3 regions of the Pseudoalteromonas sp. SS15 genome follow, and region 2 is predicted to be linked to each of the others. Evidence: predicted binding sites of a transcription regulator. Region 2 holds the regulator's gene; each other region holds the start of a gene.
What was found. Region 2 encodes sigma-54, which starts transcription at its own class of promoters, with help from an activator protein. Its sites were predicted from a motif close to GTTGGCACGNNNNTNGNNT; they were not measured.
Positions count from the first base shown of each region.

Region 1: a site for sigma-54 is predicted at 3,327-3,345, ahead of AAEU28_RS19585 (YggN family protein). Genes of this name have one in related genera too.
Region 3: a site for sigma-54 is predicted at 3,360-3,378, ahead of AAEU28_RS03290 (FimV/HubP family polar landmark protein). Genes of this name have one in related genera too.

Region 1 is NZ_JBMMUD010000013.1:1,040-6,760, forward strand. It holds gene AAEU28_RS19560 (hypothetical protein) at 1-110, opposite strand, end outside; gene AAEU28_RS19565 (hypothetical protein) at 122-643, opposite strand; tRNA gene AAEU28_RS19570 (tRNA-Ser) at 888-980, opposite strand; tRNA gene AAEU28_RS19575 (tRNA-Ser) at 998-1,088, opposite strand; gene AAEU28_RS19580 (diacylglycerol/lipid kinase family protein) at 1,624-2,442, shown strand; gene AAEU28_RS19585 (YggN family protein) at 2,503-3,291, opposite strand; gene AAEU28_RS19590 (PA3496 family putative envelope integrity protein) at 3,563-3,745, shown strand; gene AAEU28_RS19595 (cytochrome b/b6 domain-containing protein) at 3,890-4,537, shown strand; gene sthA (Si-specific NAD(P)(+) transhydrogenase) at 4,612-5,721, opposite strand, start outside.
Region 2 is NZ_JBMMUD010000009.1:93,955-99,675, reverse strand. It holds gene lptA (lipopolysaccharide transport periplasmic protein LptA) at 1-391, shown strand, start outside; gene lptB (LPS export ABC transporter ATP-binding protein) at 394-1,119, shown strand; gene AAEU28_RS17305 (RNA polymerase factor sigma-54) at 1,167-2,687, shown strand; gene hpf (ribosome hibernation promoting factor) at 2,716-3,003, shown strand; gene ptsN (PTS IIA-like nitrogen regulatory protein PtsN) at 3,006-3,458, shown strand; gene rapZ (RNase adapter RapZ) at 3,476-4,324, shown strand; gene AAEU28_RS17285 (HPr family phosphocarrier protein) at 4,328-4,603, shown strand; gene mgtE (magnesium transporter) at 4,722-5,721, shown strand, end outside.
Region 3 is NZ_JBMMUD010000001.1:743,851-749,571, reverse strand. It holds gene fadE (acyl-CoA dehydrogenase FadE) at 1-804, opposite strand, end outside; gene AAEU28_RS03300 (4-phosphoerythronate dehydrogenase) at 1,018-2,142, shown strand; gene AAEU28_RS03295 (aspartate-semialdehyde dehydrogenase) at 2,154-3,170, shown strand; gene AAEU28_RS03290 (FimV/HubP family polar landmark protein) at 3,443-5,721, shown strand, end outside.

The DNA.
Region 1 (5,721 bases), on a different contig from region 2:
GCTACATAAGCTTTCAGGGTGTTGCTCTCTTCGATCTGAGTACCTGTTGAGGACTGGCAGCCTGACAACATGAGCAGAGTTGATGTAACTAGGGCCAAAACTGTTTTCATGTATGTTCCTTTTATTGCGCGATATAAGTACTGTCGTTTAGTGTAACACACTTGTTATTGATACATTGTGTCGTCGGCTTAGTTAACATGGCGCAGATGCTTTGCATACCTGATTGCGCATTATAAAGACTCTCGTACTTTGTCAGTTTATCTGCAACAGTTTTGGCTGTCTCATCAGTTGTAGTTTTAGTTGAGTAAAGCATATAGTGGCTAGGACCACCACAAGCTCGGTTGCCAGCAGCTATTACCTTACATTGTGCATTGGAGTCACACTCATTGTTTTTCTCTATTGTGCTTATATCAGCTCTAAGAGAGTTTAAAGTTTCTTGAGATACCTTTTCTAAACCTAGCTCAGCTTTATCTACCTTTGGCAGCTCGGTTACTTTAGGTGCTGACGCAGGCTTATCTTCCGTTGTAGAGGTCACCTTTCCAGCGCTCTGTGGTTTTGCCTGTTCGGTATTATTCATTTCATCAGTTTGACCACAGGCTGATAAGACGAATAACACGGCTGTGAAAATAATGGCTTTTTGCATAACTCGTTTCGCTCTTTTTTCAATCAGTTTGCATCTTATTGAAAATTTATTCAAGCATAGTGAAAATGAACCGGTTATGTAGAACAATGACTTAATATATTAATAAAGCACTTTCTGTTTAGTTGCTTTACTCACGTTAAAATAGATTGTTGAACAGAGAAGGGATATCAACCGTTTATGGATTTGATGTGACTAAAATTCAGGCATAAAAAAACCGCTGTTAAGCGGTTTTAATACAAGTTAATGGCGGAGAAGGAGGGATTCGAACCCTCGATAGGGCTACAAACCCTATACTCCCTTAGCAGGGGAGCGCCTTCAGCCACTCGGCCACCTCTCCGGCGCAAACTTTAAATGTGGCGGAGAGATAGGGATTTGAACCCTAGATACGCTATTAACGTATGCCGGTTTTCAAGACCGGTGCTTTCAACCACTCAGCCATCTCTCCATGGGCAAAGATAATACTCAGCGATTATGCTGCTGTAAATAGCTTTTGATTTGTTTGCCTAAAAATTAACCTAAAATTAAAGAAAAAATTCTTTTTTTTAGCTTAGATAGCCACATCGGTTAAATTGTGTATAGTGAAATCAAAAAGATAAGCGCTTTAAACGGTTACTTATATTGAGCCATATGAGCCGTCGACAGTTTCTGAGCGCAGACCGCAAAAAGAGACTGCCAGCTAAAGCTTGGCTTTTTAATCTTTGATTTCTTTAAGCGAGGTTGCGTGTTGCTGCACGCCGCAGCTGTCTGGATCATGATGAGCTCCTAAGTTATGTAAGTGAGTAGTACTTGATTGAGTGTATTTTGCATTCGATTTGATTAATTTAAAAACAATAAAAATTGCTGTTTTCGGATAAGTTTTTCTAATGATTTTTGTTCTGATTTATGATTTTTGAATATTTATTCTTATCTTTTTTTCATGTTTTAAGGGCTTTCTCGGTACTTTGTGAATAATTATTTAATAAGCTAGGTTAATTAATTTTATGCTCGTTGTTGTAAAGCCAAGTGATTCGCCTTTTATAGAAGCGCAGGTTAAATGGTTAGAAGAAGAATGTGTAAAAAGAGGTCTCAAAAATCAGTGGTTTTTTACATCAGGATGTTTTGAAACTGATGTCACCGCTATTAAGCAAAAGCTGGCAGAAGTAGAAACGGTTGTTGCAGTTGGCGGCGATGGTACATTACATTTGGTCGCGAATGCATTGGCGAATTCACCTGTTTCGCTTGCTGTGCTGCCTGCTGGCACGGGTAACGATTTTGTTAGGCAGTTCGGTTATTCAGAGCAGCAATGGCGAGCCCTGGTTTTTTCTGAATCTTTTAGGTTATTAGATTTAGGTAAAGTCAATCATCGTTTTTTCATTAATGTTGCTGGTATAGGGTTTAATGCTGCAGTTGTAAAAGATATGAATACGTTCCAAACCCGTCATAAGCTGAGCTATATTTTTGCGGGCATTAAGCACTTACTTAGCTTTAAACATACTTCATCGCATGACCCCTCTCTGATGCGTGTATTTGCAAATGGTCAGTTTTTTGCTGCAGGCTTAAAAGTAGCGCCGAGTGCTAGGGTTGATAATGGCAAGCTATTAATGCTGCATTTTAGGGCTGAGTCTTTACTGAGTAGACTTTGGAGCTTTTTACTGATGCTAGTACATCAGCATGAAAAGTCATCTCATCTTGAGGTGAGTGAGTTGATGGAGTATGAAATCTCTGATCCTGATCTGTTAGTTGAAGCTGATGGCGAAATGATAGGAGAGACACCCGCAGTCGTTAAAGTCTGTCGAGGGGCACTTAAAATGAGGCTATAAAAAGAGCTGACATTAGTCAGCTCATAAAGGGAGATAATTAATACTGTAATCTAATAATGCTTATTTAGATTTAAAGTTGAAAAGCTGATAGCCATTCATTGCTGGGATCTGCGCAACTAAATTAGTTTCTGCATGTGCAATACCTTCAAATTTATCGCATAAGCCATTTGCTTGTTCTTCAATTTGCTTTGCTTGTAACTGCACTTTTTCTTCAATTTGTTTGCCCATGTTTTCCATGCGCGTTTCAAAGCTTTCCATGTCGCCGCCTGAGCTGACCATTTCAGAGCCGACCATCATTAAGATACTACCGATTGATTCCATCATGGCTGACTCGACGGCTTCTTCTATGTGAGTTTCAAAGTGATTATCAAAATTTTCTCCGAACTCATGAAAGGTCTTTTCGCCCATGACAAATGCACCTTGTTGATAGAAGGTATCACTGATCTCAACGTGTAGTTCATCCATCAGACCGTTAAGAGACTCTAGTCCTTGTAGGTTGAACGCTTGCGCTACTTCATCCAATGCAACACCAGCAAGCTTTACGCCGTCAAGAGCGATATTTGCCACTTGTGGTAGTTGTACCCTGAGTGAATCTGCATAATTCGCTAGGGCTGTTTTTTGATCGTAGGTTAGGGTGATTGCTTGTCCATCAACATAAAGCTCACCATAGCTGTCAATCGTTAGTTGTTTATTATTCTCTGCAGTGATCTGTAGTTGATTCGGCGTGATGCGAACATCATTCTGGAAATCGACTTGGCACTGGTCGCTGCTAATTTGAATACCGTGATCCTCATGTGCGATTGCTGAAGTACTTAAAATTAGCGTTGTTGCTAGCATAAACTTTTTCATAATTATCATTCCTATTGATAGACTCGATGATTACTTATCAAGATGAATGCCAAAAATTAAAGTTATTTAAATTCATATTGTTACGTGTTTTTGTTTTCTTTTTGTAAGTGTGTTTATAGCTGAAATAAAAATAAAAGTGGTTTATTTAACCAATTATTACGATTTTTAACATTGAGGTCTCCATGCTAAGTCGCATCGTAAAGTTTGCAAACCTTAAAAATCGAGCTAATTATTAATTCAGTATTGTGCTTATAGTCATGAGGTTGTCACCATGCGTAATTCCTTTTCTGAAGATGCGCCTATTGATGATGAGTTTGGTGCGGAGTTAGATGATTTAAATACAGAGTCTTCTAGCATTCAAAAGCGCCGTGCTCGAAAAAGGTTAGAAGATTATTTTGAACAAAAGCGCTTACGCGAATGCTTAGGTGATGATGAGTTTGGAGATATTGATTAAACAAAGCGCACTGTTTGTAGCTAGTTTCTCCGCTTAGATCAAAGTCAGTGCTGAAAGTAACTCTGCGTTAAATCTCAACTATCTAGACACGCTCCCGCAGTACGTCATAATGGTGCGCATGGCATAAAATAGTTTGAGATTAATATGGGCAAAGTTAAGGTTTGGGATGGCTTTATTCGAGGCTTTCACTGGTTGTTGGTTATTGCGTTAGGTGTGCTGTATATCAGTGGTGAAGAAGGCTGGTTAGAGTTACACTTTGTGACTGGTTATGTGTTGTTAGCACTGATGTTAGCCCGATTAATTTGGGGTGTAATTGGTAGTGAAACAGCTAGGCTAAGCAAGTTGATTAATCATCCGACAAAGGTTGTTAATGCATTAAAAGGCAAAGAAGACAGAGTAGGTCACAATGCTGCAGGCAGTCTGATGGTTGTGCTGTTTTTTGTGTTGATCCTTCTACAACTCGTCACAGGGTTATTTACCACAGATGATATTCTTGTGGATGGCCCTTTGGTACAGTATGTCAGTTATGATCTTGTTGAGTTAGCAGGGTCAATACACCACAGTAATATCGATTTTATAATTGCCGCAATTGTATTACATATTTTGGCTATCATTGCCTATCGTTTTAAAGGTAAAAACCTCATCAAAACGCTTTTAACAGGCACAGCAGAATCAAGCTTGCAACAACCAAAAATGAAGGCTGGCTGGATCGCTTATATCATCTTTGCTCTGTTAGCGGCGGCGTTAATTTTCTTATGGGGCGTGGAACCTTTAAATCAATTAATTGCATAAGCCAAAACTTGAATGAATAAAAAACCCGATAAACTCAGTTTATCGGGTTTTTGCATTCTTATGTGGTGAGCTTCTTAATCACTTAATCGGTTTAAACCATTCAATGCAGCTACACGATAGGCTTCAGCCATGGTTGGATAGTTAAAGGTGGTATTAACAAAGTACTCGATGTTATTTCCCGGGCCTTTTTGTTCCATGATTGCCTGGCCGATATGAACGATTTCTGAGGCACGCTCACCGAAGCAGTGAACACCTAAGATCTCTTTAGTTTCCGAGTGGAATAACAGCTTCAAGCTACCTACTTGTGTGCCTGTGATCTGCGCACGTGCAAGGTGTTTAAACTGTGCTCTACCGACTTCGTAAGGAATTTTAGCTGCTGTTAGCTCTTGCTCTGTTTTGCCCACCGAACTCATTTCAGGAATGGTATAAATACCTGCAGGAATGTCATTGATCAGCTTCTCGCTACAACCACCTGAAACAATGGCTTTGGCTGCGATACGGCCCTGGTCGAATGCGGCACTGGCTAAACTTGGATAACCAATCACATCACCAACAGCATAAATGTTATCGATTTCTGTTTGGTAGCTATCGTTTACTTTTAATTGTCCACGGCCATCGGCTTTTAGGCCTACAGCGGCAAGATTAAGCTTATCTGTATTACCGGTTCTACCATTGGCAAATAAAATGCAATCGGCACGTACGCGCTTACCTGATTGCAGATGCAGCACGACGCCATGCTCATGTGGTTCAACTTTGGCAAACTCTTCATTATGGCGAATAACAATGCCGCTATTCCAGAAGTGGTAACTTAGCGCATCAGAGATCTCTGCATCCATAAATGCCAGTAATCTATCGCGGGTATTGATCAAATCAACTTTTGCACCTAGACCTTTAAAGATAGAAGCATACTCACAGCCAATAACACCGGCACCATAGATTAAAACGCGCTGAGGGTCATGCTCTAGGCTTAAAATGGTGTCACTGTCATATATTCTAGGATGAGAGAAATCGACACCAGGTGGACGATATGGGCGTGAGCCTGTGGCAATCACAATAATCGGTGCCGTGATCACTTCATAAGATCCATCTGCATGTGTCACTTTAATTGAGTAACGGTCAATGAAGCTGGCATCACCTTGAAATAACTCAATGCGGTTTCTGTCATAAAAGCTACTGCGCAGGTT
Region 2 (5,721 bases):
CTTTGAAGAAAATGTTGAAATCATTCATGGCAACCGTGAAATTTATGCAGACAGATTGGAAGTACATCAGCGTGAAGAGCTCGGTGAGAACAAGCAGCTTTTAGTCGCAACAGGCAAACCAGCTCGCTTTATCGAAAAGCAGCCTGATGGCTCAGTATTAAGTGCCAGCGCAGAAGAAGTCAGGTATGACGTTGCAAATCGACTGCTTACCATCAAAGGCAAAGCAGAAATCAATCAAGCAGGTCAAGTTATCAAGGCTGAAGCAATTATTTATGACATCGAGAAGCAACTGATCAGTGCCGAGCAAAATGAACAAAACAAACAACGTGTACACACGATTTTAGTGCCAGAGAAAAAGGCATCAAAGTCTAACCCTGAACAAGGTCAATGAGCATGAGTGTGTTAACTGCCACAGCCTTAGCAAAAAGCTATAAAGGCCGCCAAGTCGTAAAAAATGTCAGTTTGAGTGTGGAAGCTGGGAGCATTGTTGGTCTTCTCGGTCCAAATGGCGCAGGTAAAACCACCAGTTTTTACATGATCGTTGGTCTTGTGCCTAGCGATAAAGGTAAAGTCACCATAGATGATAAAGATATCACTTTGCTACCTATGCACAGTAGAGCACGCATGGGCATTGGTTATCTGCCTCAAGAGTCTTCCATCTTCAGAAAGTTAACTGTTTATCAAAACTTAATGGCAATTTTAGAGACGCGCAAAGACCTCAATAAAGTACAAAGAGAGCAAACTTTAGACGACTTACTGGATGAGTTTAATATTCAACATATTCGGGACAGTCAGGGCATGGCTTTATCAGGTGGTGAGCGTCGCCGAGTTGAAATTGCTCGCGCTTTAGCCGCAAACCCTAAATTTATTCTTTTAGATGAGCCTTTTGCTGGCGTTGATCCGATTTCGGTGTTAGATATAAAGAAAATTGTTGAGCATTTAAAAAACCGCGGCATTGGTGTTCTCATTACAGATCATAACGTAAGAGAAACCCTTGATGTTTGTGAGAAAGCTTATATTGTTTCACATGGTGAATTAATCGCGTCAGGTACGCCTGAATCAGTTTTAGCTGATCAAACCGTGAGAGACGTCTACCTAGGTGAACAATTCCGTCTATAGTTAAAGCAAGACATAATCCAAATAACAAAAAGGATTGTTAGAAATACATGAGGCAATCGCTACAGCTGCGCATGGGGCAGCAACTAACCATGACACCACAATTGCAACAAGCAATTCGCTTGCTGCAATTGAGCACACTAGATCTACAGCAAGAGATCCAAGAAGCGCTGGATAGCAACCCTTTACTCGAAGTAGATGAATCGGAATTAGAGCCAAATACTGATGGCAATGATTCAGACAAAGCGACCAAAGACACTGATGCTAGCGAGCAACTCTCTAATTCTGCTGATGATGGTCACGGTGATGAACCGACCAGCGATTACGAACTCGATAGCGATGCCGCACTGAGTAAAGACACGGTCAGTGACGATCTCGCTATGGATGTGACATGGGACGAGTACATGAGTGCAGCACCGAGCACCAGTAGCGGCCCAATGCCTGAAGACGAAACTGTTTATCAGGGTGAGACCACTGAAACATTACACGAATATTTAATGTGGCAATTAGAACTCACGCCATTCAGTCCAACCGATAAAGCCATTGCCGTTGCCATTGTTGAAGCCGTTGATGATGCAGGCTTACTTACTGTTAGTACCGAAGAACTCCTAGAAAGTATTAATGAAGGCAATGACGAAGAGTTAATTGAACTCGATGAAGTAGAAGCTGTATTAAAGCGTATTCAACTCTTTGACCCTGTTGGTATTGCAGCTCGCTCATTACAAGAATGCTTATGCATTCAACTCAATCAGTTTGATGCAGACACGCCTTTTATAGCTGAAACAAAAATGGTGTTAAGCGAGCATATTGATCTATTGGCCAGCCGTGATTACCGCACCATCATGAAAAAGACCAAGCTCAAAGAGCCTGAGTTAAAAGAAGTGATGACTCTCATTCACAGCCTTAACCCTAAACCTGCCGCCAGCATTATTCGTGAAGAATCTGAGTATGTTATTCCTGATGTGTCGGTGAAAAAAGTAAAAGGTCGCTGGGTTGTTGAGCTAAACCCTGAATGTATGCCTAAAATTAGGGTTAATGATCATTATGCGGCAATGTCACGCTCAGTAAAATCAAGCACTGACAGCCAATTCATTCGCTCTCACCTACAAGAAGCAAAATGGTTTATTAAGAGCTTAGAAAGCCGTAATGACACTTTAATGAAAGTTACCAATTGCATTGTGCAACAACAACAGGCATTCTTTGAACATGGACCTGAGGCAATGAAGCCTATGGTTTTGAATGATGTTGCTGAGATGGTCGAGATGCACGAGTCTACCATTTCTCGTGTCACCACTCAGAAGTACATGCATACACCCCGTGGCATTTTTGAGTTGAAGTACTTCTTCTCAAGCCACGTAAGCACTGAAAACGGAGGTGAATGCTCATCGACTGCGATTAGAGCATTGATCAAAAAGCTAATTGCTGCAGAAAATACCGCTAAGCCATTGAGCGACAGCAAAATTGCAGATATATTGGCAGAACAGGGAATCAAAGTGGCACGTCGTACAATTGCAAAATACCGCGAGTCACTCTCTATTCCACCGTCAAATCAGCGTAAGAGCTTGATTTAAGACGTAAACCAAGAGAAGGAAAATGCTTATGCAACTAAATTTAACTGGTCGTCACGTAGAAATTACAGATTCATTAAGAGACTATGTAAACACGAAGTTTGCAAAGCTAGAAAGGCATTTTGATCACATTAATAACGTTCACGTGATCTTAGATGTTGAGAAGCTGGTACAAAAAGCCGAAGCTACCGTTCATTTAAATGGCGGTGAAATTTTCGCTTCAGATGAACACTCTGATATGTACGCAGCCATTGATAAACTCGTTGATAAACTCGATCGCCAAGTTATCAAACACAAAGAGAAATTAACTCGACACTAACCATGAAACTTAGCTCGATTATCAACAAGGACTGCAGTAAAGCTGCGGTCCTTTTTAATAGCAAAAAACGTGCGCTTGAGTACATCAGTGAATTAGCGAGCCAACACCTTCCAGAACATAACGCCCACGAAATATTAGATGCATTCCTAACGCGAGAAAAGTTAGGCAGTACAGGCATAGGCAAAGGTATTGCTATTCCTCATGGCCGCCTAGCAGGCATTGATACTATTTTTGCTATTTTAGTGACCAATCAAAGCGGTATTGATTTTGACGCAATAGACAACCGACCTGTCGATATTCTCTTGGCAATGCTTGTACCTGAAGGTAATAATGCAGAACATCTAAAGACCTTAGCTGCAATTGCTGATAAACTAAACAACAAAGAGTTTTGTAAGCAGCTTCGTCATGCAAAAGACGATGACGCACTCTATCAACTTATTGCACTTCAAGATTAATTAACAGAGAGGAATCCATGGAACTGATCATCATTAGTGGTCGCTCAGGGTCGGGCAAGTCCGTTGCCTTAAGGGTATTGGAAGACCTTGGTTATTATTGTGTTGATAATATTCCAGTAAATCTCCTACCATCTTTGGTCAGAAGTGTTTCTGATAACTATGACAAGATAGCCGTCAGTATCGACGTTCGTAACCTGCCAAAAGAGCAACAAGAATTTAATGATATTCTTGAATACTTACCAGGCTTTGCAAATCCCACGCTGTTCTATTTAGACAGTGATGACCAAGCACTGATCAAACGCTTTTCAGAAACGCGCCGATTACATCCGCTTTCTTTAAATAACCTGCCGCTTGATTTAGCAATTAAAGAAGAAAAGAAGTTACTCGATGTATTAATCACACGAGCTGATGTTTTGCTCGATACGACAGATTTAAGTGTGCATCAGCTAGCAGAAACCATTCGAGAGCAGATCCTTGGCAAAAAAGATAAGCAACTTATTATTACTTTCTTATCTTTTGGTTTTAAACATGGTATCCCTAAGCAAGCCGATTATGTATTTGATGCGCGCTTTTTACCAAACCCGCATTGGGAACCAGAACTAAAACCGCTTACTGGGTTAGATCAACCAGTTAAAGATTATTTAGCAAGCCACAGCATAGTGCAGAAGTTTACGTGGCAGATCCAAACCTTTGTCCAGACTTGGTTGCCTCACCTAGAGCGCAATAATCGCAGCTATTTAACCATTGCAATTGGTTGTACTGGCGGACAACACCGCTCTGTTTACCTTGCACAAACTATTGGTGAAAGCTTTGCTAAAACTCATAACAATGTGCAAATACGTCACCGCGAACAAGACGCAGACTAGAACATGGTCAAGGTAGAAGATACTTTTCTAATCCAAAATAAGTGTGGTCTGCATGCACGTGCAGCCACAGTGCTTGCGCAATTAGCCCAACAATTTGATGCGCAGATCACCCTTTATCAAGATGACAAGGAAGCGCCTGGTGACAGTGTACTCGCTTTGCTCATGCTTGAAAGCAGTCATGGCAAGCAGCTTCGAGTTTGCTGTGAAGGCCCAGATGCCGAGCCCGCACTATCCGCCATTGGCGAATTAATTGCACAAAAATTTCATGAAGATGAGTAACCAAGCACTTGGTAACTCTGCAAAAATTACGTTAAACTTAAGGCACTCTTTTTAGGCGCTCACAGTAACTGCCTAAACCTTTATTCTCGGTGCACACCACCTAATAAATGGATTGCCTATGCCAGAAGCCTTAGAACAAGACTATACGTTGCAACAATTACAACAAGTAACGCACGCAATAAACAATGGTCAGTTTGTTCAGGTTAGGCGTATTCTGGCTGAAACTCCCCCCTGCGACACCGCATTACTCCTTGAATCTTCTCCGCACAAAGTGCGTACTCAGCTATGGCAATTAGTTGACCCTGATATTCAAGGTGATGTACTCGAAGAGCTATCTGAAGACGTTCGTATTGGCATTATCAACCAAATGGATCCAGAACTCATTGCAGCCGCAACTGAGGATATGGATGACGATGACTTAGGTGAAGTTCTAAGAAGCTTACCTGAAGACGTCTACCAAGACGTTGTCGGCGCAATGGACGCTCAAGATAGAGCAAGGGCAACCCAGGCGCTTTCTTATCAAGAACGCTCTGCAGGTGCACTAATGAGCACCGATACAGTCACCATTAGGCCTGATGTGACGCTCGACGTGGTATTACGTTATTTACGTCTGCGAGGAGAGTTACCCGATGGTACCGATGATTTATATGTCGTCGATAAAGAAAATCAGTTTATCGGAGCGCTGCCTGTCGCAACCCTTTTAACGAACTCACCCGATAAAGTGGTTGCAGAACTCATGGATGATGAGAAAGAGACCATCCCCGTTTCTATGGATGAAAGTGACGTGGCGCAACTATTCGAACGTCATAACTGGATTTCAGCAGCGGTTGTTGATGATAACTTGCAACTGCTTGGTCGTATCACCATCGATGACATCGTAGACGTTATTCGTGAAGATGCCGAACACAGCATGTTAAGCATGGCGGGTCTAGATGACGAAGAAGATACCTTCGCACCGGTTTTGAAAAGTAGCCAGCGACGATCTATCTGGCTTGGCATTAACCTTCTAACGGCTTTGCTTGCCGCCTTTGTCGCCAGCTTTTTCGAAAGTACCCTAGATATACTGCCTATTTTAGCGGTGCTTAATGGCATTGTACCGAGTATGGGTGGGGTGGCTG
Region 3 (5,721 bases), on a different contig from region 2:
CGTTTCTTCGCCATTCCATTCGCCTTTACAAACAACACCGAAATCAGGAATTGAAGAGGCATCAGAACCCGCTTCAGGAGACGTTAATGCGAAGCATGGAATTTCATCACCTTTTGCAAGGCGAGGTAGGTAATGGTCTTTTTGCTCTTGCGTACCGTAATGCTGTAGTAGCTCACCCGGACCTAACGAGTTTGGTACACCAACAATTGAAGATAGAAGCGTCGATTTACTGGTTAGCTTTTGTAGCACACAAGATTGCGCATAAGCTGAAAATTCAAGACCACCATATTGCTTCTTGATAATCATCGCGAAGAATTTGTTGTCTTTTAAATATTGCCAAACGTCTTCTGGTAAATCGGTTAATTCGTGCGTTGCTTTCCAATCGTCAAGCATGGCACATACTTCTTCTACCGGGCCGTCTAAGAAAGCTTGTTCTTCAGGCGTTAAACGAGGTTTAGGGTATTGGTGAAGCTTACGCCAGTCTGGGTTGCCGCAGAATAAATCTGCTTCCCACCAAGTAGTACCCGCATCGATTGCAGACTTCTCGGTTTCTGACATAGTTGGTGTGACCTTTTTAAATGCTTTGAAAAGCGGGCCACTGATATACTGTTGACGAATATTGCTTAGTGATAGAGGCAAAACGATGGCTAAGAAAATAAGCCAAGATAAAGCACCAAATGCACCAGCAATAGTACCGACTAGCAAGGTTGCCCCAGCTACCGCTACGCAGCTATGCCAACTAGCTCTGTGATAGCTAGCGACACTGAGTAGCGCGATTAAAATTAATACAAAAATCAGAGTCATATTGTTTTCCTTGTTATGGTGGTCTGACCACTAAGCTTTAGACTAGCTCTAACTGCCTATGATTGCAAGTCATCTGATGAGTTTGAAATTTGCACGATTTACTAATTTTGTCCAGTTAACTGGCCAATAAAGCAGCCGAATCAAAGTCACTGAGTCGCAATTTATTGATACCGCGGTTACAATGCGCTTTTGCAGTTACCTCGGAAAATATAGATGAAGATTTTGGCAGATCAAAATATGCCTTTAGTTGAGGAGTATTTTGCTGATTTAGGCAGTGTAACGCGATTTGATGGACGCAATGCTAAGCCTGAACAAATCGAAGACGTTGATATTTTACTGACTCGCTCAGTGACAAAAGTAAACGCTGAGCTACTACAGTATGCTAAAAAGCTAAAATTTGTGGGTACTGCAACCATAGGTATCGATCATATTGATACTGAATTACTAGACGACAAAAAAATAGCATTTAGTAGCGCACCTGGTTGTAATGCCATTGCTGTTGCAGAGTATGTGATAAGTGCACTTTATGCCTATGCACAAGAAACATCAACAAGCTTGCAAGGTAAGACTCTAGGTATTGTCGGGGTAGGCAACATTGGCCAGTGTTTACGTGAAAAACTGCAAGGTAGTGGCATCAACTTATTGTTGTGTGATCCAATTAAATTTGAAAATGGTGAACTTGAAGAACACATTGAGTTAGATGCCCTATTAGCGCAATCTGACATAGTGTCATTTCACGTGCCATTAGTTAAAACTGGTAAACATAAAACCCTGCATCTAATTGATTCAGCGCGTATTGCGAAATTAAAGGATAATATGTTGGTCATTAATGCGTGCCGAGGCGAAGTCATCGACAACCAAGCATTACTTGAAGCTATGCAAGCAGGAAAGCAGTTAGAGCTGGTGTTAGATGTATGGGAAAACGAACCAAACATATTAACTGAGTTATTGCCTTTTGTCCGTTATAGCAGTGTGCATATCGCAGGGCATACTCTTGAGGGCAAGGCTCGTGGTACGCAAATGCTTTATCAAAAAGTGTGCGAGTTATTAGGTATCCAAGCAGAGAAACAGTTAAGTGACTTTTTACCAAAACCTGTGATCACAGAAGTCACATTACAAGATAATTTTACCCAAGGCGACTTAGGTCGACTTGTTCATCTGGTTTACGATCTTAGACGAGATGATGGCATTTTAAGAAAGTCACTGTCAGAGAAGGGGTTTGATCACCTTCGTAAGTCTTATCCAGTAAGACGAGAATTCAGCACAGTGACAGTAAAAAATAATGGCAGTCAGTTTGCGGAACAACTCGCAACACTTGGCTTTACAGTTTCAGAATAGGATGAGGTCAAATGTCTCAGAAATTTAATGTCGCCGTGCTTGGCGCAACAGGCCTTGTTGGTCGTCAAATCATCGAAACATTAGCAGAACGTAAGTTTCCAGTTGATCAGCTTTTCCCGCTTGCAAGCAGTAGAAGTGCAGGTGAAGAAATTGACTTTAATGGCGAAAAAGTAACGGTTTTGGATGTAGAAGAGTTTGATTTTTCGAACGCACACATTGGTCTATTTTCTGCTGGTGGCAGTGTATCAGAAAAATATGCACCGATTGCCGCAGAAGCAGGTTGTGTTGTGATCGACAATACCTCACATTTCAGATATGACTATGACGTTCCTCTGATTGTGCCAGAAGTAAACGCACATAACTTGGCAGACTTCAGAAATCGCAACATCATTGCTAACCCAAACTGTTCTACGATTCAAATGCTGGTGGCGCTTAAGCCTATCTACGATGCTTATGGAATAGACCGTATTAATGTATCTACATACCAAGCGGTTTCTGGTGCTGGTAAAGAAGCGGTTGATGAGCTAGCAAAGCAAACAGCTAACTTAATGAATGCGCGTCCGATGGAAAACGAGATTTTCCCTAAGCAAATCGCTTTTAACGTGATCCCGCAAATCGATGCTTTCCAAGAAAATGGCTATACCAAAGAAGAAATGAAAATGGTGTGGGAGACGCAAAAGATCTTAGGTGACAGCTCGGTAATGGTAAACCCAACAGCAGTGCGTGTGCCTGTGTTCTTTGGCCATGCAGAAGCCATTCATTTAGAAACGCGTATGCCATATGACTTAGAGCAAGTTAAGCAATTACTTAACGATGCTCCAGGTGTTGAACTCATTGAAGACGAAAACGATTACCCAACGCCTGTGTCTGACGCTAGCGGTAATGATACTGTGTATGTTGGCCGTTTACGCGCTGATATATCTCACCCACATGGTTTAAACCTATGGGTGGTTTCTGATAACACTCGCAAAGGTGCAGCGACTAACAGCGTGCAAATAGCTGAAGAGTTAGTAAATAACTACCTCTAATTCACAATGGCAAAACCCCGCTTCGGCAGGGTTTTGCCGCTTTTTACAGCTGCCAGTTCAAAAACCAGCCAATATATTGACTATAAACAATATTCTTTGTTCACATCTTCTCATACTTTAGTACGCTCTAGGCACTATTTATCAAAGCTTTGCCATAGATATTCCAATGTAACTGGTTTATAGTTTGCAGTTGGAATAGAGCTTGCAAAAGCCACCATTAGCAATATTTTAATGTTTAGCACGATGTTGGACATGATATCTAAAGGATCAACATGCGCGGTTTAGTGTTTATTTGTTTCTTTGCATTTGCATTGATAACCATACCAGCCTACACACAAGACGGTACCATTTTAAAGGGCCCTAAGAATGCCGATTATGGTCAAATGGGTCGCTCTATTGGCCCAATAAAGCCCTCGGACACTTTGTGGCGAATTGCGCAAAAAATTAGGCCTGATGACGGCTCTGTTACTGTTTATCAAGTAATGAGCGCCCTTTATCGCAAAAACCCCAATGCTTTTTTAGATAAAAACCTAAATCACATGCGCGACGGCGCGTATCTTAAAATACCGACCATTGCAGAAATGCGTCGTGAAAACCCAGCCATAGCAAAGCAGCGCTCTGATCAAGACGATGACTTGTGGGAGCTAAAAAAGAGCGGCATGCTCGACAACCAAACTATTGAAGAAGCACAAAAAAAAGTCACTCAAGCGCGAAAAATCGATGTTGATAATGCACAACAGCAACTTACTTCGCAGCTTAAGTCATTGCAAATGGAGCAAGATGCTAAGCTACAAGAGCTACAATCACAATTTAAGAACTCTGTTCGCAGTGTTGAAGAAATACTAGAAGAAAACAACAAGCTAAAAGGCCAGCTAACAAACATTTCTGAAGAGCTGCAAAATGTTCGCAATCAACTTGGCCAAGATTCTGAAATTCAGCAACAGCTGCAGTCGGTCATCGAACTTCAAAATGCCTTGATAGAGCGTCAAAGGGCACAGCAACAAGAAGAACAAAGTGCTGATCTACTTTCAAACCCCGTGATGATTGGGGTATTGGCAACTTTACCTGCCTTATTGGTGATTGGCGGGTTAGTGATGTTTTTACGAAAACGTAAGAATACGAACAGCACGGATGACGAAGATGATTTCTTACCCCAAGCGCCAGCTGCAGCAGGAGCCGCCGCAGCTGCGGGAGTTGCAGGTGCTGCTGCAGCCGATCCACTCGATTTAGATGTACCACCGTTAGATAGTAGCGTACCAGTTGAAGATAGCGTACAGCTAGACGATGACATCTTGCCTGAAGATGACGACATGATGTTTGATTCTTTGGAAGATGATAGCTTTGAAGCAGGTAATGACACGCTTGATCAAGACGAGCTAGATAGCTTGTTAGGGGACGATGTTGCTTTCGATGACGGCTCTGAAGGTGATGATCTAGATGACTTCTTACAGCAAAACTTCGATGCTGACGATTCGCTCGATGATATGGTTGACTTAGATGCTGGTAGTTCAAACAGCGACGATATTTTAAGCTCTGATGACCTTGATGATCTATTCAATGAAACCGACGACTCATCTGATGACGAATTAGACGTGAGTGATGATGCTTTAGCTGCACTAAGTGAAGAACTTGCCACTGAACAGCAAGAAGATGTCGATATAGATTCAATTTTAGACGGGGCTGAGACAGAAGAGCCTGAAAGTACTGGCGACGACTTTGATTTAGACGATATTGACAGCTTAATTGATGAGGTTGCAGAGCAGCCCCCAAAGGATGAAAGTTCTGAAGGAGCAGATGAAGACTTTGATCTGGATGATATTGATAACTTATTAGATGAAGTTGCGCAAACTGACGAGCCTGCTGTTGAGATCAACGATGAAGACGATTTTGATATTGATAATATCGATGATCTTTTAGACGAAGTCGGTGGTGCAGCAGAAGAAAATTCGGATTCAGAACATGATGATTCACAATTAGTAGATGCCGACGATGTTGACAGTTTGCTTGATGATGTTGCTTCAGATGATCTTGATATCGATGACATAGACGCGCTACTAGATGAAACTCAAGGTGAAGATGAACCTGATCTAGCGCAAACTGAAGAAGCTGATGTTGATTTAGATGACATTGATTCTTTAATAGAAGAGTCAAATCAAAATGATTTATCGATTAATGAAGATCCGTCAGAAGCAGATGACTTGGATCTTGATATTGATGACTTAATCGACGAGCCAGGCTTCGAAGAAGAGTTAAGTGAAGAAACCGTTGATGATGTTCAAGACACACCTACACCTGAAACAAAAGAGGAAGTTGTAACTTCTGAAGATGACATCGCGCTTGATGATCTAGATGACCTCCTTCAAGATGGCTTAGTGTCAGAACCTGTATCAGATGAAAACGAGCTTGATACCGCCATTGAAGACTTAGTCGACGAGTCAGACTTAGAAGAAGAGTTCAGTGAAGGAACCGTTGATGATGTTCAAGACACACCAACACCTGAAACAAAAGAGGAAGTTGTAACTTCAGAAGATGACCTCCTCGAAGATGATTT